3 regions of the Aliiglaciecola sp. LCG003 genome follow, and region 1 is predicted to be linked to each of the others. Evidence: predicted binding sites of a transcription regulator. Region 1 holds the regulator's gene; each other region holds the start of a gene.
What was found. Region 1 encodes FNR, which switches genes on or off when oxygen is low (the NO sensors DNR and NnrR bind a similar motif). Its sites were predicted from a motif close to TTGATCTAGATCAA; they were not measured.

Region 2: the regulator FNR is predicted to act here: its motif matches at 2,765-2,778, upstream of ccoG (cytochrome c oxidase accessory protein CcoG).
Region 3: the regulator FNR is predicted to act here: its motif matches at 4,037-4,050, upstream of QR722_RS14850 (Hsp20/alpha crystallin family protein).

What each region holds. Positions count from the first base shown of each region.
Region 1 is NZ_CP128185.1:2,215,089-2,222,990, forward strand. Features, by position in the region: gene QR722_RS09455 (hypothetical protein) at 1-188, shown strand, start outside; gene QR722_RS09460 (glucosaminidase domain-containing protein) at 166-990, shown strand; gene QR722_RS09465 (DUF2987 domain-containing protein) at 987-1,616, shown strand; gene QR722_RS09470 (patatin-like phospholipase family protein) at 1,640-2,737, opposite strand; gene ttcA (tRNA 2-thiocytidine(32) synthetase TtcA) at 2,746-3,654, opposite strand; gene uspE (universal stress protein UspE) at 3,753-4,685, opposite strand; gene fnr (fumarate/nitrate reduction transcriptional regulator Fnr) at 4,830-5,558, opposite strand; gene QR722_RS09490 (sulfite exporter TauE/SafE family protein) at 5,588-6,253, opposite strand; gene ccoS (cbb3-type cytochrome oxidase assembly protein CcoS) at 6,254-6,469, opposite strand; gene QR722_RS09500 (heavy metal translocating P-type ATPase) at 6,487-7,902, opposite strand, start outside.
Region 2 is NZ_CP128185.1:3,636,266-3,644,167, reverse strand. Features, by position in the region: cobalamin riboswitch at 1-203, opposite strand, end outside; gene QR722_RS15840 (serine/threonine protein kinase) at 248-1,231, opposite strand; gene ccoG (cytochrome c oxidase accessory protein CcoG) at 1,228-2,658, opposite strand; gene QR722_RS15830 (hypothetical protein) at 2,988-3,293, shown strand; gene QR722_RS15825 (DUF3016 domain-containing protein) at 3,545-4,075, shown strand; gene QR722_RS15820 (ExeM/NucH family extracellular endonuclease) at 4,400-7,902, shown strand, end outside.
Region 3 is NZ_CP128185.1:3,400,524-3,408,425, reverse strand. Features, by position in the region: gene mutS (DNA mismatch repair protein MutS) at 1-999, opposite strand, end outside; gene QR722_RS14865 (CinA family protein) at 1,312-1,803, shown strand; gene recA (recombinase RecA) at 1,972-3,006, shown strand; gene QR722_RS14855 (RT0821/Lpp0805 family surface protein) at 3,258-3,731, shown strand; gene QR722_RS14850 (Hsp20/alpha crystallin family protein) at 4,144-4,641, shown strand; gene QR722_RS14845 (hypothetical protein) at 4,805-5,023, opposite strand; gene QR722_RS14840 (hypothetical protein) at 5,331-6,362, shown strand; gene QR722_RS14835 (LemA family protein) at 6,371-6,943, shown strand; gene QR722_RS14830 (Fis family transcriptional regulator) at 7,099-7,446, shown strand; gene QR722_RS14825 (CHAD domain-containing protein) at 7,470-7,902, opposite strand, start outside.

The DNA.
Region 1 (7,902 bases):
TGCTCGTCAATCTAGTCTTTTTTGGTCTATTGTTACTTACAGCATTTACCTATGGGCTAGGTCTTGTTCTCCTAGTGCCTTTTTATTTTAATGTTAAAGGCGTTCTCTATTGTGAGTTATTTGGCTATCAATCCACACTAGAGGATACACAACCTGTAGCTTCTAATGAGAGTAAATTTGATGCATAACCCCGATACCTTTACCTTTAGCCGAATCTTATATTTATCTTCGATTTGGATATTTGGCGTAGTTGTCCTGAGTTATCCATTTTTATTTCCCCCGGAAAAGGAATTTAATGATCCTAGTGATAGTTATATTCCTTTTAAAGAAGCAGATTTACCCGACTTTTCCTCTGTACGACAGGTAGTCGAGCGTAAAAAAGCCTTTTTCGATTACTTGACCCCAGCAATTAATAATCACAACACTATCATAATCAGAAAGCGTCAGTTTTTACATACCATTGAGCACAAGGTTAATAGTCACAAATCCTTGACCCTTAAAGAGAAACACAGACTCAAAAAAATGGCCAAGACTTATCGCGTTGATACTGACTTACCTAAACAGGAAATCGTCGCCAAATTATTAAAACGGATAGATGTCATTCCGCCAGAGCTGGTGTTAATGCAAGCCGCTAATGAATCAGCTTGGGGCACATCACGCTTTGCCAGAGAGGGCTATAACTTTTTTGGTCTTTGGTGTTTTCGCAAAGGCTGCGGATTTGTGCCAAAATCACGAAACGACGGTGCGGCTCACGAGGTAGCAAAATTTAAAAATTTAGACACCGCCATGGCGACCTATTTTCGCAATCTAAATCGACATTATGCGTATGAAGATTTACGCACTATTCGACACCAGCTACGTAGTAATCATCAACCCATCACAGCAGAGGCATTAGCTAAAGGTCTGCATCGCTATTCAGAGCGGGGAGAGGATTACATTGATGAATTAATAAAAATGATCAGATTCAACCGGAAGTTTATAAATCAATGAAAAAACTAGTAATAATAGTTCTAAATTTGTTCATTTTTAATAGTATCGCTGAACCCTTGAGTGTTGACTATGGCAACTTCTATAGTCATTTGAAAAAAATTGATGACGAAGATACACCAGCATTGCAGTTTGCTTTTGGTTTTAAAAATATCGATGGCTCGGGCTTGTGCCATATTAAACAAGTAAAAATTGTCACCCAAAAAGTAACCCTTCCCGTAGAGATAACCGCTGAGCAACGGTTTTTACTGCCAACCGAAAAAGCATTAAAACAAGCTAAAGCTATGGTTGTTCTCACACTTACAGAAGCGAATAATAAATGCGATATGTCTGTTCAGTTGGAAACCAAAAATAAGTATCTGAAAACCCAATATAGCAATCAAGAATTAGTCGATTTACTAAATCAATACGACCAATTTTTTGATGATATGGGTGGTTTTTTATCGTTCATGATGCCAGATGTGGATGGCTTGAATTTTCATATTGAGAACTTAGCAGTACAGCCCATGGCACAGGGTGTAGTTAGCGATAATGGCCATATCTTTCTCTCAAAAAGCTGGATAGAGCAGGGCAAGGACTTAACCTTATCTTCTGCTCCACATCGCATCACTGCGATTACGAAGCAGTAGTGCTACTTAGGCACCAAAGGTAGTTACACCATGCGGAGTTGGTATTTGATCTGTTCGGCAACGCGCATAACACTCTGACGACCTTCTTCGATTAACTCTTCTGCTCGATGGAATTCCATTATGCCGAAATCTCGCAACTGAGGCTCTATTAAAATGTCAGGTGGGTCGCCAGCTAATCGTGAGCGTGTTACACGGGCCTGCAAGATATCCAATGAGCTAGACATAACACCCAGCATGCTTGGACTAGAGTCCATCGATTTTAACTTCACCGGATGAGACTTGGCCTCCGCAGCCATTGGCTGTACTTCAGGGATTTCCATATTAGCCGTATTGATACCTGCGACCTCTGAGGCATCACTATGTGTGGGTGATTGAGTCACGTCTTCAGCTGTAGCTGTTAAGTCATCTAAATCTTGAATTGCGCCCAATTCGGCATTGGCTTCGGTAGATTCATCTTCTTTTTTAAATTTACCGCCAAAAATGCGCTGCATAAAAGACTGTCCTTTTTCAAAGAAGTCATTTGTACGTTGCTGATTGTGTTCATGTTCTTTCTGAAATGATAGCTGTAATTCAGGTCTAAAGTCTGCACTTAAATTTACCGCGAAAACGAAATCGGCGCCTAAATGCCGACAAATATTGACGGGTACCGGATTAACAACTGCGCCATCAACCAACCATCTGCCTTGATAAGAAACTGGTGGGAATAATGCTGGAATGGCACAGGAAGCACGCACCGCTTGCCCGATTGGGCCATCTAAAAATGACACCTCTTTACCACTATATAAATCTGTCGCAACCACACCAAAAGGTTTAATTAGCTGGTCAAAATTTTCCGCACAAAAGTTATCTTCCAAGGCTTTAAAAACTTTATTCCCGCTGGCTAAAGCCCCTTTACGAATGCCAATACCCATTAAACCAAATACTTGCCATTCGGTTAGAGAGCTTGCCCATTCAGCTAAAGGCTCAAGTTTACCACTAGCATAGGCTGCACCTACATAGGCGCCAATAGAACAACCGGCTACTACGTCTATCTTAATGCCCATTTCTTCTAGTGCCTGAATAATACCGATGTGGGCCCATCCTCTGGCTGCACCGCTACCTAAAGCCAAACCTATTTTCATTTATTTTATTACCCTTGACTTAAATTGATGATGTTGACTACTTCCGACTGCTCATTGGCTGGTTGGAAATCCACTTCATCAAAACCAATGTCGCCACCTTGATAGGGCGTTCCCTGTGTTTGTAAATTAGTAAAGTCAAATAAAGTGGAGTCAGCAAGATGAGACGGAACCACATTTTGCATCGCCTTAAACATGCTCTCAATTCGGCCGGGAAAGCGCTTGTTCCAGTCCTGCAGCATTTGCTTAATCACTTTTCGCTGCAAGTTCTCTTGAGAGCCACACAGATTACAAGGAATAATGGGAAACTCGACAATATCAGAATACTTTGTAATATCGCTTTCAGAACAATATGCAAGAGGGCGAATGACCATTTGCTGACCATCATCACTAACCAGTTTAGGTGGCATAGATTTTAGTCTACCGCCGTAGAACATATTCAAAAATAGGGTTTCAAGCATGTCGTCCCTATGGTGACCTAAAGCAATTTTAGTGGCCCCTAAGCGTGTGGCCGTTTTGTATAAAATACCTCTGCGAAGACGAGAACATAACGAACAAGTTGTTTTGCCCTCAGGCACTTTGTCCATCACTATCGAATAGGTATCTTCTGTAACGATTTCATAGCTTACGTCAATCTTATCTAAATAATTGGGTAGCACATGAGCGGGAAAGCCTGGCTGTTTTTGATCAAGATTAACCGCAATCAAATCAAAGTTGATTGGGGCATGACGTTTTAAAAACATCAAGATATCCAACATGGTGTAACTGTCTTTGCCTCCTGACAGGCAAACCATAATTTTGTCGCCATCTTCGATCATATTAAAATCGGCAATAGTTTTACCAACATTGCGACGTAGGCGTTTTTGCAATTTGTTAAAACTGTATTTCTTATTTTCAGGTAATGTGTCTAATTTGCTCATGAATTTCCTACAACTTGGCGGCGCTTGCGGCGATGGATTATAGCGAAAACCCAGAAAATAGAAACGCCACTTAGCCAGAAAATCAATTAAACTAGGGGTTAGCGCTTAATCGGGCAGTCAAATTCGTCAGGTTTCAACGCGAGTATGTCACAGTTCAGGGAATCCACGACATGTTCAGCGGTATTACCCATCAATGCAGCGGTGATACCAGTACGTCCAATTGAGCCCATAATTAAAAGTTCTGCGTCGATCTCTTCTGCAATTTGCGGAATAACATGCTCAGGTAAGCCCTCTCGAACATAGATACGAGCAGGGGATATTTTATACTGGGCACCATGTTCATGCATAGCATCGATATGATGCTGCTTAACCGCCTCGGTATACCCAACCGGATCGAACTCGGGGATTTCAATGGCGATATTCACCGGTGTACCCGCGTAGGAATTTACCAAGTTGGCGTTGCCATTTAACAGTTGAGCAAAAACCTGACAAGATTGGCTAACCTTGTGGTTCAAATTTTTGTGTTCTTCATCTTCAGTATTGATATCTATAGCGGCCAAAACATTACCATTATCCGGCCAATCATGATCTTTGACTAGCAACACCGGAACAGGTGATTTTCGCAACAAGTGCCAGTCAGTTGGAGTAAAAATAACAGACTTTAAGCTATCGTGTTGCTGCGTCCCTTTAACGATTAAATCGTAACTATTATCAATGACTTCATACAGAATACTTTCGAAAGGGCGGTTATGCCAAACAACTTTAATATCGACAGATTGACTACATCCAGTAACCAAGGGTTCTACGATATCTGCTAGCCAATCGGTTTTTTCATCTACGATAGCTTGGCGCATAGTTTCACGCTCATCAATCGATAACATAGTGGTCATTTCATATGAGAAGTCGTAGATACATAGCAATGCGGTAATACTGGCGCCGGTTTTTTGAGCAATATTCATGGCGCGCAGTAATGATTTTTGCTGTGTGACAGAAGGATCCATTACCGCAAGTATTTTATTAAAAGCTGACATAATATCTCCCTGTAGTATTGACGGAATCTAACTTGCGAACGACTCAAAATGAGAAGCTATTTCTAGCAAAATATAAACGCACCTAGCTTTATTAATACTAAACTAATTGCAGGAATTAGCGAATATCACCCGCATTTTACGTATCTAATTTGCACTAACTGTTTGATCACCCAACTTTTGCTGCAGTAAAGCCACATCTATAACTTGAATTAATTTACCATCAACTTTAATCACATGTTCTTTTTGGAAGCGTGTCAGTAAGCGGCTGACTGTTTCCACCGTTAAACCTAGGTGATTGCCAATCTCGTTGCGGGTCATGGTGAGATTAAACTCGCTTGACGAAAAACCTCGACTGGCGAATCTTTGCGATATGTTAACCAAAAAATGGGCCATGCGCTCTTCAGCGGTTCGCTTATTTAATAGCATCATCATATTGTGGTCTTGGTTAATTTCAGTGCTCATGATTTTCAACATTTCCCGTCTTAAACTGGGAAGTTGCTCACTCATAGTATCCAGCTTATCGTAGGGCAATTCACAGATCATGGATGTCTCCATAGCCTGCGTATAACTTTGATACTTTTCGGAATATATTCCATCAAAACCAACAATATCACCAGGGAAATGAAAGCCAGTGATCTGCTGTTCTCCATCTCGTGAGGTAATATAGGATTTAAAAGAACCGCTACGAATAGCAAATAAAGAGGTGAATTTTTGCCCCGGAATGGTTAATTGGTCACTTTTTTGTAGAGGTCGTTTACGTTCGATTATATCATCCAGACGTTGCATCTCTGTTTCATTGAGGGAAACAGGAATACATAAATGGTTGAAGCTACAATTTTGACAGCGAATACCGAAATCAGTTTGACCAGTCATAGTTATCCATACTTTTTAGCTCTAGTTTTTCACCAATTATGGATGGCGCGGTGGCATAAAAGCAAGCCGAATATGAAAAGCAGCATTGCTATACAGTGTCGGACCCATCTTTTTGCTAACCATATTTTAATACTATTTGCACTGGCTCCCATAGCCAACATAACAGGTAACGTGCCTAGGCCAAAACAAAACATAGTTAAAGCACCGGATATCGCGCTGCCGCTGGAGACACTCCAAGTTAGCGTTGAGTATACCAGTCCACAAGGTAACCATCCCCAAATCATGCCATACGGCAGGGCATACAGGGGGGATTTAAAAGGGATGAAACGTTTTGATAAGGGGCTAATTCGACGCCATACAATAGCCCCAGCTTTCTCCAAGTAAGCTAATGCATTTGACCATCTACCAATGTATAACGCTAACATTAACATCAATATGCCGCCAATTAGGGACAGCGCTTGTGGGTTGATATAAGCATTGGTTGTCACCAGCACCCCGAAATACCCAGCAAGAGCACCCGCGAACGTGTATGAGCTTATCCGCCCAAGATTATAAGCAAGTAAATAAGGCAAACGAGGCTGCTTAGCAGGGAGCATAAACGTAAAGGAAGTAACAATACCACCACACATTCCTGCACAATGGACGCTACCCGCTAAGCCTATTAATAGTGCAGAAAACCAGGTGAAATCCGTCATTTATAGCGGCTCTTTAGGGGCAGATGGGGATTTTTCATTCTCCTCCCCAGCTTCAATTGGCTTAGCGTGGGACTTAATGTCGTCGTCGAACAAAATATTGTAGCCTTGACGTTCAAGATCTTCGAATTGATTGGACTTTACCGCCCAAAAGAATACGGCAATTGCGATCAGTACTAACAAAATGGCAATCGGGATTAACACATATATGATACTCATATTGGACTACCTTAGCGTTACGAACGCATTAAACGTACCGAGTTAACCACTACTATAATCGAGCTTAAGGACATGCCAATTACAGCCATCCAGGGACTTAAGTACCCCAATACCGCTAAGGGCGTAATGAATAAATTATAGCCGATCGCCCAGCTCATATTTTGTTTAACTTTGCGTCTAGCTTTGCTGCCCATATCAAAAATAGTGGTAACTGCACTAAGCCTATTATTCAGCAGTATAATATCTGCCGAGCGCTTGGACATATCAGCTGCACTGCCCACTGCAACTGATACATCAGCCCTGGCTAAAACCGGTGCATCATTAATTCCATCACCTACCATCATAACCATTTTATGCCGGCTTTGTAGCGTTTCAATGAAAGCAAGCTTCTGTGATGGTGTCTGATTAGCCATAATCTTTTTGATGCCAATTTGCTGAGCAACTTGTTGGGCATTACGGTGATTATCCCCGCTTAGCATATATACATCATGATTAGATAAAGACGCGATCAGTTCAGACGCTTCAGGTCTAACCTGATCACGCATTTCAAAGGCGGCAAGTAATTTATTATCCATTTGTAAAAAAATTGAAAAAGACGGGTCGACAGCTTCCAATACTGCAGATTGGTGAAGAAATTCTCGCTTGCCGATCTTCACTTCATGCTGTTGGTATACACCTTTCAAACCGTATCCTGATACAGATTCAACGTCCTCTACTTTAAGCCCTGTCGGGCGCGTAAACGCACTGGCAAGGGGGTGTTCAGAGTAGGCTTCTAGTCCTGCCGCTAAATTTAACACCATTTGTTTGTCGACGTTGCTAAATAGCTCAATGTTAACAATAGAAAAATAGCCCTGGGTGAGGGTGCCGGTTTTATCAAACACAATGCAATCTATTTCAGGGATCTGATCAAGCACGTCGGCTCGTTTTAATAATATTCCAGATTCATTCAATTTGGCCAGCGCACTCGTTAAAGCCGTCGGTGTGGCTAAACTTAAGGCACAAGGACAAGTTGCTACCAGTATGGCAATTGCAATCCAAAAGGCTCGCTCGGGTTGATAAGCAAGCCAAGCGAGATAACTAATCACAGTGATTACCAGCACCGCCAGTATAAAATAGCGGGAGGCCACATCAGCAAATATCGCCGCTTTTGGCTTAGCAGCTAAAGCTGACTCTTGAAGGCGTAAAATACGGTTGACTAGGGCGTACTTGAGTTCGCAGCCCACATCAATAGTTAAGGTACCATTTAGATTAAGAGTTCCACCATAAACGGCGTCTCCTGTTTGCTTACTGACCTGTTCGGCTTCACCGGTGAGCATTGATTCATCCACTTTGCCGTTACCGGCTGAGATGGTGCCATCAATGGGAATAGTTTCACCTGGCTTGACCAACACTTTTTGACCTATTTCAAGGTGCTTAGCTAAGCAGGATTGTGG
Region 2 (7,902 bases), 1.4 Mb from region 1:
GGTATCCGGGCTCACAAGTGTCATAGTAATATGACGGCATTAACACCTTCCCGTTAAAAAAAAACAGTGGTATATGGTTAATGTTTGACTTGTTTACCGTTGCGGGGGCAGCGTCAGCTTTGATGTAAATTAATTTTCATCTCACTGTCTTCCCGTTTAACTGCCCCTATAAAAGGAGGCAGCACCTTGGTCTCGTTTTATTATAGCTTGATGATATAAAAAGAATAAAGAACTATGTTTAATGGAATTAAAAAAGCGTAATACTCGGCTCCTGCAAAGCGGAATACTGCTCTTTGAGAGCAAGGATTTGTTGTTCCCAATATTTAGCTTCCGCAAACCAAGGGAATGCTTGAGGGAATGCAGGATCTTGCCATCTGCGGGACAGCCAAGCCATATAGTGGACCATCCGCATCGCACGCAGAGGTTCTATTTGGCCAAGTTGACGGGTGTCGAAGTGATAGAATTCGTCATAGGCTTCAATTAATGTATCGAGTTGAATGCGCTGTTGGTTTTGGTCACCAGATAACATCATCCACAGATCTTGAATGGCAGGTCCCATTCTACAATCGTCTAAGTCGACAAAGGTCGGGCCATCACGCCATAAAATGTTGCCGGGGTGGCAATCTCCATGCAAGCGAATCATTTTCTCTGGCTTATAGAGTTGGCTAGTCAAACTTACCACTTGTTCCAATATTGTGAAGAAAGCAGTGTGCAAACTCTGTGGTATCAATTGGGTGTTGTGCAACGTCTCTGTGGCATCAATTAAATGCTCTTGGATTGAAAATGAAGGGCGATAAGTAAAAGGCTTACCTTGACCAACCTGGTGAATACGGCCAATGAAGCGCCCCATCCATTCTACTTGGTCTAGGTTGTCGACTTCGAATTGACGCCCACCCACAGAAGGAAATATCGCAAACTGGTAACCTTGATACTGATGAAGGGATTGTTGCTCAATTCGTATAGGCGCGACGACTGGAATTTCGTGGTCATGTAGCTCTTGGGAGAAATCATGCTCTTCTTGAATCTGCTCTGTGGACCAGCGCTGTGGCCGATAGAACTTGGTCACATAGCGCTTATTGTCCTGTGCAATAAATTGGTAAACCCTATTTTCATAGCTGTTGAGGGCTAGAAGACCGGATTCAACCAAAATTCCCTTTGATTCAATGGCATCAAGGATCAGGTCAGGGCCCAACTGTTCAAAATTAAATTTAGCGTCGTCAGTGATACTCATTGATAAATAAACTTACTTGGCTCACTGACTTCTACAGGTTCATCGCCGTCAATGGAAAAGACTTTAAACCTGAATTCTGTCACTGTTTCTTTTAGTGCATAGGGGTCTATCGCGACGCTAACAGCTAAGTTAAGCACTTCGCCTCCTTGCACTTTTACTTGATTGTTGCCCATATACCTATGCCCCTTTAGTCCCAGTACTTCTATTTGGTAGACACGTTCTGTTTGCGATTTGTTGAGTACTTTAAGTGAGTATACGTTTTCAATAAGACCATCGTTGGTTTCTCTATACAATGAGTTACGATCTCGAATAATATCGACTTCTAGTGGCACTCTGCTCATGATTTCATATACTAATAGCGACACCATGATCACGAGTACAACCGCATAACCTACTAGTTTCGGGCGCACTATCTTAGTTGTCCCTCCCGCAAGCTCGTGCTCGGAGGTAAAGCTAATTAAACCTTTCGGATAATTCATCTTATCCATCACGCCGTTACAGGCATCTACACAGGCTCCACAGTTGATACACTCATATTGCAGTCCATTGCGAATATCTATACCGGTTGGACAAACTTGCACACAAAGGTTGCAATCTATGCAATCTCCCAATCCTTGTTGCTGGATGGCTTCATGAGACGTTTTTCTGGAACGAGGTCCTCTTTTTTCACCTCTAGAAGCATCGTAGGCGACAGTGTAAGTGTCTTTGTCGAACATCGCTGACTGGAATCGAGCATATGGACAAATGTGGGTACACATAATCTCGCGCATCCATCCCGCATTTCCATAAGTGCAAAGGGTAAAGAATATCACTGATAAGCCGGACCAAAATCCCGCATTGAAGCTGAAAAAATCAATGAATAATTGATCTATGGGCGTAAAATATCCGACAAAAGATAACGCAGTAAGCAAGGCAACCAGAATCCAAGAACTGTGTTTGAGGGTTTTACGCCAAAATTTATCAAAATCCATTTTGCGCTGATCAAGCTTGATACGCTTGTTTCTTGCGCCTTCAATCTTTTCTTCAAACCAGATATAAATAAAGGTCCATGTAGTTTGCGGACACATGAACCCACACCATACGCGTCCAGCGAAGGTTGTGATGAAAAATAACGCAAACGCACTGATGATCAAAATCCAAGCCAATAAGGTAAGGTCTTGTGGCCACAAAGTTAAGCCGAAAATATTGAATCGTTGCGCTCCGATATCCAATAATATGGCTTGATTACCGTTATATTGAAGCCAGGGTAAAATGGCGAAGGTGCCTAAAAAAATCAATCCAAAGAATCGCCTGAACGTTTCGAGGGTTCCTTCAACCGCACGAACATAGATTCTACTTCTAGGGGTATAGGCATTTTCATGTTGGCTGGGATCGGGTTTGTGGACTTTAACCGGTGAGATGTCTTTAATCGGAATGCGCTCACTCATTCATGTGCCCTTATATTACAGCGATGGAAACCATTATGGGTAGACTATGTCTTGTAGCCGATTGGCTTTGACAGCAATAATTATCGCATATATTGCCCAGTAGTTGTTAATCTGGATCAAACTTAGATGGAATTATTTCGATAGCCACTGGCTACTCAGGTATTACCCCAATCACTTAGGTATGATCAGCAATAATAGCATTTGCTATGCTACTTGGCTGTGATGATCTATTCTGCGTCCATGATAAGCAGTAAAGTCAGTGTATGTTAAGGTACTTTTTCATTTTCTCGGAGATAATATTATTAGTCATGTTGCTAAGGTCTTCGTTTGTGCAGTATTTTTTAGCTGATATTCAGAATAATCTATCTGATTTTATGACTGAGATATCATTGCAGATAGAAGAAACTCAGTTGGCGGGTTTACGCTCTTCACTCATGCCTTACACCCAGCAAATGCGCGAGTTTCAAAAAGACTATATTGAGCAGATTACCTCTAGCTCCGGAAGTCTTGAAAATTTCCATACTCGATACTGTGCACAAAGAGAAATCAATCCCTATGTCAATGGCGCTAATTTAGAGATGGTGTGCCACACTATTGATAATTCAAAATTGCTAACGGTGAACAAAGCGTCCTAGCAAATGGATTGGTATAACAATACAGGCCAAAAGACATCGACAGGCTTGTCACTTCCCAGCAGTCAATCTTTTCTCCGCATTTCCTTGCTATCAATGGAACAATTACGCGGTAGTTACTGTCTATTCAGTTAGATAGGTAAATTTACATTCATGTTCAATTCAGCTAACTAGGCTACAATTATTGATATCCACTAACAAAACATGCTTTGTCGGTAACCATGGCAGACACTGTTAAATAAAGAGGGACCATTATGAAGACTTCAATTTCGTTACTATTAACAGGAGCCACGCTTAGTTTATTTGCCAGCGCAAGCTATGCAAAAGCTGAAGTCGAAATCATTTGGGAGAACCCAACTGAATATCGAGACGTAAAGCCAACCATGCAGAGTCGGACTAAATTTCGTGAACAAACGTTAGAGCAATTGGAGGAATACCTGATTGAATTGGCTGAAGATCTGCCCGACGGTTATGGGTTGAGTTACAAGGTAACTAATCTTGATTTGGCTGGTGAAGTATGGCCTGCTTCTTTCGCTGGATTCGGACATTCTAGTAATGATGTGCGAGTAGTCAAATCCATCGATATTCCGCGCATGGACTTTTCATATGTTTTAAAAGACGCCCAAGGTTTAGTCCTGCAAGAATCAGCCGAGGTAAAACTCAAAGACATGAGTTTTATGGATAGACATAATGCCTTCTTTAAAAATGAAAATTTAAGGTATGAAAAAAATATGCTCCAGGATTGGTTTAAAACTGAATTTTCTAAACTGTTAGAAAAAAATTAAAGCTAATTTGCTGTCATAAACCGCCACTTTTGCCTGGCGGTTTTTTTTTGACCATTTGTTCAACATTACCAAAATAAATAATTGTTATAAATCAATATGAAACGATGGTTTCATATTAAATGATGTGAAATATAATTCCCCAGCCTTCCTCTGTAGGCGTTTAATTCGTTGAATTACTGTACTATTTCTGAGACTATCGAAGTGCAAAAAGGACGGTAGTTGTCATGTATTTGTCATACAAGTTACGTAGCATCCGGCCACGCTAAAATAATAAATATAAAGCCAGGAAATGGCATTTGCAGTACTCACGATTTAGGAGATCTCATGAAAACCAAACTCACTGCTATTGCAGCACTTTGTTGTGCTTCGATGGCAACCCTAGCATATGGAGAAACCATATGGGCGGAAGACTTCAACAATCCAGCTTATAATCTCAAAGGTGCCACCAACACCACAATAGATATGGCGGGTATTACCAAGTGGACAATTGATGTATCTAGCGCATCCTTGACCGCGGATACAGATTATTTTCGCGTTGAAAACGGTGCTATGGTTGGTCGCGATCTTGATGGCGATGCAGTTTGGATTTCTGAGCCCATCAATATTGCAGATAAAACCAATGTGTCTTTTAGTTTGCTGGCTGCAGGAACGGGCTCTCACGAAAACACCGATTATTTTGACGTCGCTTATTCAATAGATGGCGGTGCGCCAACCTTAATCACCAACTGGAATGCCTCAGGCAGTGATTCCCATACACTGATTGATGATGTCTGGGCTTCTGCCACTATTATTCAAGACGTTGCTCTGGGCTCTGAGTTAGTCATTACAGTGACCATGAAAAATAATGCAGGCGGTGAATATTATCGCTTGGATGACGTCTTAGTTACCACTGGCGGTAGCGACGATGATGATGGAAGCTTAGAAGGCGTATGCTTTAATTGTCCTGACTTGCAAAAAATTAAAGATGCTGCTGTATTTGTTGATAGCGAATATTATGCTGCTGTGCTAACAGAACTAGATAATTCTAGCCCGGCCAATGTGATTAAAGACACGATCAATGCCGTTATCACCCAAGATCATAAAGTACTGACTTATTCAGAAGTATGGACTGCACTGACCGAAACAGATGAAGATCCAAATAATACTGACAATGTGATTCTACTTTACAGAGGAATTTCTATTCCCAAGTTATCTAATGGTAGTGGCTCTCAAAGTACCAACCCTGATAATTGGAATCGCGAGCACACTTGGCCTAAAAGTCACGGTTTCAGCAGTAGCAGTTTAGAAGCTTACTCTGATATTCATCATTTACGTCCTACTGATATTTCAGTTAACTCTTCTCGCGGTAATCTAGATTTTGACAACAGTGAAAATCCTTTACCAGAAGCGTCTGAAAATCGCTATGATGATGATTCTTTCGAGCCTCGTGACCTTGTAAAAGGTGATGTTGCACGGATGGCTTTTTATATGGATACCCGTTATCAAGGCTTTGGCAATGATTCGACTCCTGACCTTCAATTGGTTGACCGTCTCACTTCAGTGGGTGAAGCGAAACTGGGTCGCTTATGTACATTGATAGCTTGGCACAATGGCGATCCTGTCAATGAAGCAGAGCGTTTGCGCAATGATACTATCTATGAGTATCAAGGTAACCGTAATCCCTTTGTGGATCATCCAGAATGGGCTGATATTTTGTTTGATGCTCAGACCTGTGATCAGGTAGATCCTGAAGATCCAGTCGATCCAGAAGATCCTATTGACCCAGAGGACCCAGTTGATCCGCAAGATCCCCCTGTTACCACCGGGGCGATTTTTATCTCTGAGTATATTGAAGGTAGCAGCTACAATAAAGCCATTGAACTTTACAACCCTACTGCAAATGCAATTGATTTGGCCGCTGGCAACTACCAGTTAAATCGTTTCTCAAATGGTTCAACCTCAGGTGCTGCTATCAATCTAGAGGGTGTCATTCCAGCCAACGGTACTTATGTTATCGCAGAGGGTAGAGCTAATGCTGATATATTGGCCAAATCTGACCAGATCTCTGGCGGGATTAGCCATAACGGTGATGATGCTTATACCTTAACTGCCGATGGCGTGATTATCGACTCCTTTGGTAAAGTAGGAGAAGATCCGGGTACAGCTTGGGGTGTGGATCCAAACCGCACTGCTAATAATACTTTAATTAGAAACCCGGATGTATATTCTGGCGATGTGATCGCTGATGACGACTTTGATCCGTCAGTTCAATGGACAGGCACCGGTAATAATAATTCCGATGATTTGGGCCAGCATACGGTTCTACCTCGTGAGTTATTTATCTCTGAGTACATCGAAGGTTCAAGCTTTAATAAAGCAATTGAAATTTATAACCCTTCAGGCATGAGTGTTGACTTGGCTGCGGAAGGTTACCGCCTTGCCCGTTACTCTAATGGTTCTACTTCTCCAGCATTCTTAGCATTAACTGGCACCCTTGCAGGACAAGATGTATATGTTGCGGCTAATCCTGATGCTGACCCAGCGATACTCGCACAAGCTGATCTGCTTTCCGGCACTATTAGCCATAATGGCGATGATGCCTATGTGTTGTTCAAAGGCGATGAGGTTATCGACTCCCTCGGTCAAGTCGGTACTGATCCTGGTGCTGCGTGGGGTACGGGTGACGTTACCACTAAAGATCATACTTTAGTCAGAATGGCCTCGATTACCGCTGGCGATACTATTGTTGATGATGCCTTCGATCCTGCTAACGAATGGGATGGACATCCAAATAATACCTTTAGCTTTATCGGCTCTCACAGCCTAGGTGGCGGCGACAATGGCGGTGACCCGGGTGATCTGGATCTGGAGCTGGGTGTATGTACCGATGCGGCTACCTTTATCCATGAGATTCAAGGGTCTGGCGAAGCTTCCCCTTTGTTGTCTGAGCAACATGTTGTTGAAGCGGTTGTCACAGCAAGCTTTGCAGCACTAAATGGTTTCTTTATACAAGAAGAACAAGCTGACCAAGATGCTGATCCTTTGACTTCTGAAGGTTTATTTGTCTACTTCACCGGTGACAGTGAGTTACCTGCTGCAGGCTCTGTGGTTCGAGTCGTGGGCAGCGTATCTGAAGCATTTGGTAAAACGCAAATTGAAGTAGGCCAAGCGCCTCTTGATTGTGGTGTGGGCAGTGTTGTTGCAACAACCTTTAGCTTGCCATTATCAAGCGCGGACCAGCTTGAGTCACTTGAAGGTATGTTAGTTACAAACGAAGCCTCATTAACCGTAAGTGACAATTATAGTCTTGGTCAGTACGGTGAAGTGACACTGTCTTCTGGACGAATCTTTATCCCGACTAATGTCTATGCTCCACTTTCGCCACAAGCTTTGGCTTTAGCGGAAGAAAATGCATTAAATAGGGTTATTTTGGATGATGGAGTCAATGGCACCAACCCAGAAAATGTTATCTATCCTACCAGCGGTCTATCGGCCAGCAACTCGTTGCGCACTGGTGACACTGTGAGTAGCTTGGTCGGAATTATGGATTATAGCTTTGGTAATTATCGTGTTATTCCAACGCAATACCCAACGATAGTGCAAAGTAATGCACGAGAAGCACAACCGGATATCAACCGCGGTAACCTAACTGTTGCGAGTTTAAATGTGTTGAACTTGTTCAACGGTGACGGCCAAGGCTCAGGTTTCCCAACCTCTCGTGGTGCCGATTCGTTGCTTGAGTATGAACGCCAAGTTGCAAAAACGGTAACCGCTATTGCGGCAATGGACGCTGACATTGTGGGTTTGATGGAAATCGAAAACGACGGTTTTGATGCAACCAGTATGAT
Region 3 (7,902 bases), 1.2 Mb from region 1:
ATGCTTCAAGGTACTTTGTAGTTCAGTATAATCACTATTTAGCAATGCTTGAATGCGTTGCTGACGAACTGCTAATGCTTGATGATCACGCAGTGGCCGTTGAATCCATCGATTGAGCAGTCGACTGCCCATAGCAGTAGAGGTGCAATCTAAAATACTACTGAGGGTATTGTCAGTGCCTCCGGCTAAGTTGTGAGTAAGCTCAAGATTGCGTCTAGTTGCGGCGTCCATCATCACCGAATCACAATGATCTTCTAGTTGAATGCGGCGAATATGCGGCAAGGCTGCCCGTTGTGTGTCTTTAACATATTGCATCACGCAACCTGCGGCACATAATCCGAGTTTGGCGTTGTGAACCCCAAAGCCATTTAACTCTTTAGTGCCAAATTGTTGATTCAATTGATTTTGCGCGGTTTGCAAATCGAATTCCCATTCTGGGCGGCGACGCAATCCTGATTGATGTTCAATCAGATGGTGAAAATCAAATCCTTCAGGATAGAGTAACTCTGCTGGCCGACTGCGTTGTAACTCGGCCAATAACGACTCTTCGTCATCTAATTCGACAATGGCAAAGCGACCACTGGTAATATCTAGTGTGGCGTAGCCAAATTTAGTCTTATGGGAAAATACAGCTGCGAGCAAATTATCGCGCTTATCCTCTAACAGGGCTTCGTCTGTGACAGTGCCGGGTGTAACGATTCGCTGTACTTGACGTTCAACCGGACCTTTGCTAGCGGCTGGATCACCAATTTGTTCGCATAGTGCCACCGATTGGCCCATTTTCACTAGGCGGGCAAGGTAATTGTCAACCGCATGGTAAGGTACACCTGCCATAGGAATGGCGTTGCCGCCAGATTTTCCTCTGGCAGTAAGTGAAATATCTAGCAATTGGGCAGCTTTTTTGGCGTCATCAAAGAACAGTTCATAAAAATCACCCATTCGATAAAATAGTAAAATATCCGGATGATCGGCCTTAATACGTAAATATTGGCGCATCATCGGGGTGTGATTATCAAGTTCGGTTGGTTGAACGCTTTGATTCATAGAAACTTTGAGCTCTTTGTTGCAGTGTCTTAGGTCAGAATAAACGGGCTATTCAAAATAAGGCGGTGAATTTCAATAGGTGCATTATAAGAGCTACGCGGGGTTTTTCTAGCGCTACTGATGACAAATATCAGTAGTTTCTCTCAAAGGCACCTAAGCTGCGCAATCGCGGGGTTAATTTAGCGACTTATTAAGTATCGACTATCCCCTTGAATAGCATTGGCGATAAAAGGCATAATTAGCTTTTACTTTTCAAGGCCTGTGCTTATGTTTGCAGATAAGATTGAATCATTGGTCGTGCACTTGGCCACTAATTTGCTCAAGCAAAAATGGACAATTAGTTGTGCTGAATCTTGTACTGGGGGTGGGTTAGCTTTTGCTTTCACCAGTGTTGATGGCAGTTCCAATTGGTTTGAACGCTCTTTTGTGACTTATAGCAATCAAGCTAAACATGAGTTGTTGCAGGTAGAGCAGACTACCTTGGATACATTTGGTGCCGTGTCGCAACAGACTGTTGAACAAATGGCCCTAGGCTGCGCCAAAGTGAGTAAGGCAAATTTAGCGGTTTCAATCAGTGGTATCGCTGGGCCAAATGGCGGTAGCACCGAAAAGCCAGTGGGCTTGGTTTGGTTTGGCTTTTATTGCCAAGGCCAGATAACCAGCACCAGTCGAATCTTTACTGGAAATCGTCATCAGGTCAGAATGCAGGCAATCCAATTCGCCCTTGAGCAAAGTATATTAGTTTGTGAAGGTGAATGAATTCAGTGACTTTGCCTAGCAATGAAATTTATTTTGATAAAAAAACAAAACTGTACTTGTAACTGTATAATCATACAGTATACTTCTGTTCAACAACTATATTGATTGAAATCAGCCAGATCATTAACCATCGCTGATTCACCCATGCTTAATTCGAAGGATACTCCGATGGACGACAATAAATCTCGCGCACTATCAGCAGCTTTAGGACAGATTGAAAAACAATTTGGTAAAGGTGCCATCATGCGTCTGGGTGATAACCAGGCACTTGATATTGATGCAATCTCGACCGGCTCACTTACTATCGATATTGCCCTTGGTATAGGTGGATTGCCCTGTGGTCGTGTGGTTGAAATTTACGGTCCAGAATCATCGGGTAAAACAACATTAACGCTTCAAGCCATTGCTGAAGCACAGAAAATCGGTAAAACCTGTGCATTCGTCGATGCTGAGCATGCTTTGGATCCGATTTATGCTGCAAAGTTAGGGGTCAACATCGATGATTTATTGGTGTCTCAACCTGATACGGGTGAACAAGCCCTAGAAATTTGTGACATGTTAGTACGTTCGGGTGCGGTTGATGTTGTGGTGGTTGACTCGGTAGCTGCTCTTACACCAAAAGCAGAAATCGAAGGCGACATGGGGGATTCTCACGTTGGTCTACAAGCTCGCTTGATGTCTCAAGCATTGCGTAAATTAACAGGTAACATCAAACGTTCAAATACCTTGGTTATTTTCATTAACCAGATCCGGATGAAAATCGGCGTTATGTTTGGTTCACCTGAAACCACTACCGGTGGTAATGCGTTGAAATTCTATGCTTCAGTTCGATTGGATATCCGTCGTATCGGCGCCATCAAGGATGGTGATGAAGTCGTCGGCAACGAAACACGGGTCAAAGTGGTCAAGAATAAAGTTGCCCCCCCATTCAAACAAGCTGAATTCCAAATCATGTATGGACAGGGAATTTGCAAAGAAGCTGAGTTGATCGATTTGGGTGTGAAGCAAAAATTCGTCGAAAAAGCTGGTGCATGGTATAGCTACAACGGCGAACGTATTGGTCAAGGTAAGGCTAATGTTGTTAAATACTTGAAAGAGCATAAAGAAATGGCTGACGATATTGAAAAGCGTCTACGTGCAGAATTATTGTTGCCTAAAACGGTTAAGCCGGAAGATGCCGCCGCTACCGAAGAAGTGTTGTAAAATATTAAATTAAGCGCGTCTCCTAAGCGTGATATTCCCTGCTAAGACTGTTAGTGGGGCTTTTTGCGTTTAGGAGCAGAGCAACTCTACGGAAGCGTGTTAGTTAATTACTGACAGGACATTTTCGAAGTGGCTTATATCTCCAATCCTCCCAATCACTTGCTTTATTGACTTAAATCAAAGCTTTTCTAATGGTCTAAATTACTCTGTTAATTGAATTAGCGTATCAGCTATATAATAAGGGGTAAGTTATGAACCATGTGAGATGTTCTGTAAAATCTATTTTAATAAGTTTAACCACAGTTACGCTTTTGTCAGCATGCGCCTCATCACAAGGCCCCAACGAGTCGAGCGGTATGATTATCGGCGGTATTTTAGGCGGCGTACTTGGCCACCAAATTGGTGGGGGTCATGGCCAAACCGCTGCAACAGTGTTTGGGGCTATGATTGGAACCGCTATTGGAGGAAATGTCGGCCGTACTATGGATGAGGCCGATAGGTTGAAACTATCTCACTCACTTGAAACTGTTCGTACAGGTGTTTCCACCAGTTGGCGTAATCCAGATTCTGGAAATTACTACAAAGTAGTGCCAACAAAAACCTATGGGGGAGATGCTAAACCTTGCCGAGAATATCAAATTGAAGCAACAATTGGGGGCAAAAAGGAAGATATTTACGGAACCGCTTGTCGCCAAGAGGATGGCAGTTGGAAAGCAAAAAATTAATCTCTTTATATTTTAACTATCGAGGTTGCATTAGATGGAAATTTCAAAGGGACTTACCGTCACTTCTTGTGCCTAGCACTCGTGCCTGAAGATACCCATTTGTGTGTTGTATATATAGATAAACTGCTTCTATGTGATATTGATAGTTGCTTTACTGTAGGTCGGTAGCTCAATAAAAATGCACCGATGTATAAATCAGTATGTAGCAAAGATGTTGAACTTAGGGTCTAAAAAAAGCGATTTACAACCGTCTAGAGCGAGTGGAATAGAGGACAGTCCCAAAGAATTTGTAATCATTCCAAAATTTGATTTCTGTCAAATTTAACTATTCCTTTTTTGCTTTAATGAAGAGGAAAGACAGCAGTCTGAATGTCTTTACTCAACGGTCTATTAAAAAAATTGGAGTGTTACCATGACAAGTATTCAAACTAAACAGCAATCAAAACCTAGTAAACATTCGGGCCTTATCCCCATTGATATGTCTTGGGGACAAATGGACAAAATGTTCGATAGTCTTCGAAATCATTGGCCATTTCACTTTACCGATGAAGCACCTTTTAAACTTAATGGCCAACTGTTAAGCCCAGATGTAGATGTAAGTGAAGATAAAAAAAGCTATAAAATATCAGCCGATCTTCCTGGGTTAGATAGTAAAGATATCAGTTTAGACATTTCGGATAATGTGTTGACGATCAGTGGAGAGAGGAAAACTGAATCTGAAAGAGATGATGAAAACAATTACCATATCATGGAAAGAAGCCATGGGTACTTTAAACGCAGCTTTTCATTACCTGTAGCGGTTGAACAAGATAAAATCAAAGCTGACTTCAAAAATGGCGTTTTGCATGTCACTTTACCAAAATCGGAAAAAGCCCAACAATCACAGCGTAAAATCCCAATTTCTAGTTAGCTGTTATTTTGCTTAATTTTTTGTGGAACGCGTTGATTAGTGTCTTTTCAAAGTGAGTATTTGAATGGTCAGTGCGTTCTACACTATTGTTAAGCTAAACTGAAAAGCAACAGCAGGACTTTTGCCTAAACTATTCGATTAATATTAGACCACTAAAAAGTGGTTAGAAAACTTCTTTGCCGTCATATCGTGCGGCCATATCATCCAGCTCTGAAATAGTGCTGTCAAATCCCTTATCTGCAAACTTATATACCACTTGCACTTTATCTGAACCGCGAAATAACTTAGCCTTAATATCTTGCAGGCGTGAAGAATTGACTTCATTTAAGAAACGATTGGCTATTTGAGCGGAATTAAATTGATAAACGATCTGATTTTGCATGATACTCACGTCGTTAGATTTTCAGCGCATAGTGCATGTACAGCTAAACAGAATCAAGACTTTAGTCACCATTTCGGCTACTGGTAGTGTGATTGGATCACGAATATTAAAACAATTCGGCAATATGACTATTGTAAACAAAGGTGTTTATATAAAAGCAGTGAGTGATGTTTTCGTCGGAAAAAAAATCTTAACAACATTGCTATTAATTAATGGTAATGTCGGTGTAATTGAAAGAATTTTATACTAGCCAATAAAAACTGTTCAAAAAGGTTAAGAAAATTACCCAAGTAGTAAAGGATAGGCAATGTCGAACAAGGAGTTAAAAAAGCTAGTTAATCAGATAGAAGCTCAAGTTCATGCTGCAAATTGTTCTGAACAGATTCACTTAGCGCTTATTAAAGCTGTTGATTACCCCCAGCCTTTCGCTTATCAACATAACTACCATATCACTATTAGTATTGTTAGTTTGTTGCTTGGTGGGCTTTTGTTGATGGTGCCTGCTTTGGATGTTGCATTTTTACCTAATTGGAATAATCCTGGCCAAGGCCATTGGATATTCGTTTGGGTTGGCCTACTGGCTTGCTCTGCATTCATCTTCTATTTAGTCTTTAGCCGCGCAAGGCAACTGTCCTCACTGGCTAAAATGGCATTTTTTAAAGACGCCCTATTTGATAATCACATTATAAAAAAGCCGAACCCGAGTAGTCGTGAAATGAGTAGGCATTTTGCGGAGTTCCTGCGTGGCAATCATAGTCGTGAATTTCGCGAGTTTTATGCGGGAGAGTATGTAGGATCGGAACACAACTTCAATTTTAGTTATTTCCACTATCATTATGTTGATAAACGCATTGAAACCTATGTTACTACCGACTCAAAAGGACGCACAACTGTCAGAACGAGAACGGTGTATGACCACTTTGATCGCTATGGGATTATCGTGCCCTTTAGCTTTTACCAGAATATCCAAATTATCGGTGATTCATTAGCTCAGCTTTATCCGGAAAAATATTTTACAGGCTCTGTTCAGTTTGCGCGTAAATTTAAAGTTAGGGCTGGCGATCAATTTATAGCTGCAAAGTTTTTGAAACCCGCAGTTGTAGTAGCGATTGAAGATATTGCTCAGGTGTTAGGTCGGCTTAATATAGAACTCAATACTACAGGAGAGCTTTGTATTTCTTTTACAGATGATAATGTATTAAGTGTTAAACAACGGTATGACTTGAAACAGCCAGTTGAGTTTTATCAAGAATTAGTAGCAAATACAGAACTGCGCAAGCTGCAATCTACGCTTGATTTTATTCATCAACTTATGAAACATTCAGACAGTAACTTCTAAGGATATTTATGCAAACCACTACGATTATTGGACTCGTTATATTGTCTGTGTTGCTTGTTGGCATTGTGGTTATATATAACGGCATTATTACCCGTAAAAATGCAGTGGAAAGAGCTTGGGCGGGCGTCATAACTCAAGAACGTCAAAAAAATAAAATTTTGCCAGAGTTAGAAAAAGTCGTTAGCCAACATAAAGAGTTTGAGTCGAGTGTGCTTACTGATATTACTCGTTTACGCTCGAAGTTGACGGAATTAAACGATCAGCAAATAGACACTCATGGGTTAGCAGATGTAGAGTCTTTGATGTCATCGGTAGCACAAGGTATTAATATTGCGGTGGAAGCCTACCCTGATCTTAAAACCGCTGGTTTGATGGACTCAATGATGCGCGAAATAGCTGAACAGCAGGAAAATGTCGGTGCCGCGATACGGATTTTTAATCAGAATGTTGAAGCCTTTAACGCTGGCATTGAAGTTTTCCCCAACAATATGGTCAATGGCATATTGAATAAACAGCCTCGAATTAATGTGTTTTCTGACGTGCAGACTTCCCAAGGTTTCGATTACAAACCTAACCTTTAACTATAATTGGCGCACCCTCAGCTAACCCAAAACAGCAGGTCTGGCTTTTGTATCAGTGCTGCTGGTAAATTCCTAGTTTTTGTTATTATATATTGGCAGACAAATCTAGAAGTAATAGGATCTTCAGCTACTTTCTACTGTGCAGGCTTGTTTAAATGAACAATACCGTAAAAAAATTAGACAATAACGTGATAAAAGCCTTAACCATTGTGTGTGAGACGGCAAAACAGCAAATTCCGGGTTTTAGTTGGTTAACCCATAGTGCAAATTATTCCAACTTCCCTGCTAGTCTAAAAGTAACCTGTGTGTTTGAAACAGAGCAATCCCTAAATGAAGCAGTCAATCAGCAACGGGATTTAGTTCTGATCAAATCCATTCATACCCAACTGTTGAAGGTTGGTATATTACTCAAACAAGCTAAACATAATGTTGTATTTGATTCTGAAGAAGGATGCATTGAACAACATGGGGGGAACTGGTCGAAGCGTCTATCACAGCATTAAATTAACTCACCATTTAACTTATGTTATCTGATTTTAATAGGGCTTTTAGAATGCGAAAAAATGTGTTTGAAGAGTGTTTGGCATTGGCTTTTATTCAATCGTTTTTGCTCAGCTAACCAGGCCTGTATTTGTGAAATAGCTACTTCTATACTACGAGCCTCTATGCTGTTAAATTTCTGCCTAGCGGAGTGAGTCAATATGAGCGTTAAGGATTGTTCTAACACACAATAGTCATGAAGCTTTCCTAATAGGTCCCCTAGAATAGCTAGTTGGTTAAGGTACATATCATTCTTAGCGTTTTTATTTGAATGCAACATTCGTGATTGATACAAATAGTACTTAACCCATTTTCGACACTGATGATATTTATCATCTTTGTCTGTGATTGCTGCCTTAAGAGCCAACTTTCGCGATTTTTGGTAACTGAATTGTAGACCTTGGCTACAGTCAGTCATT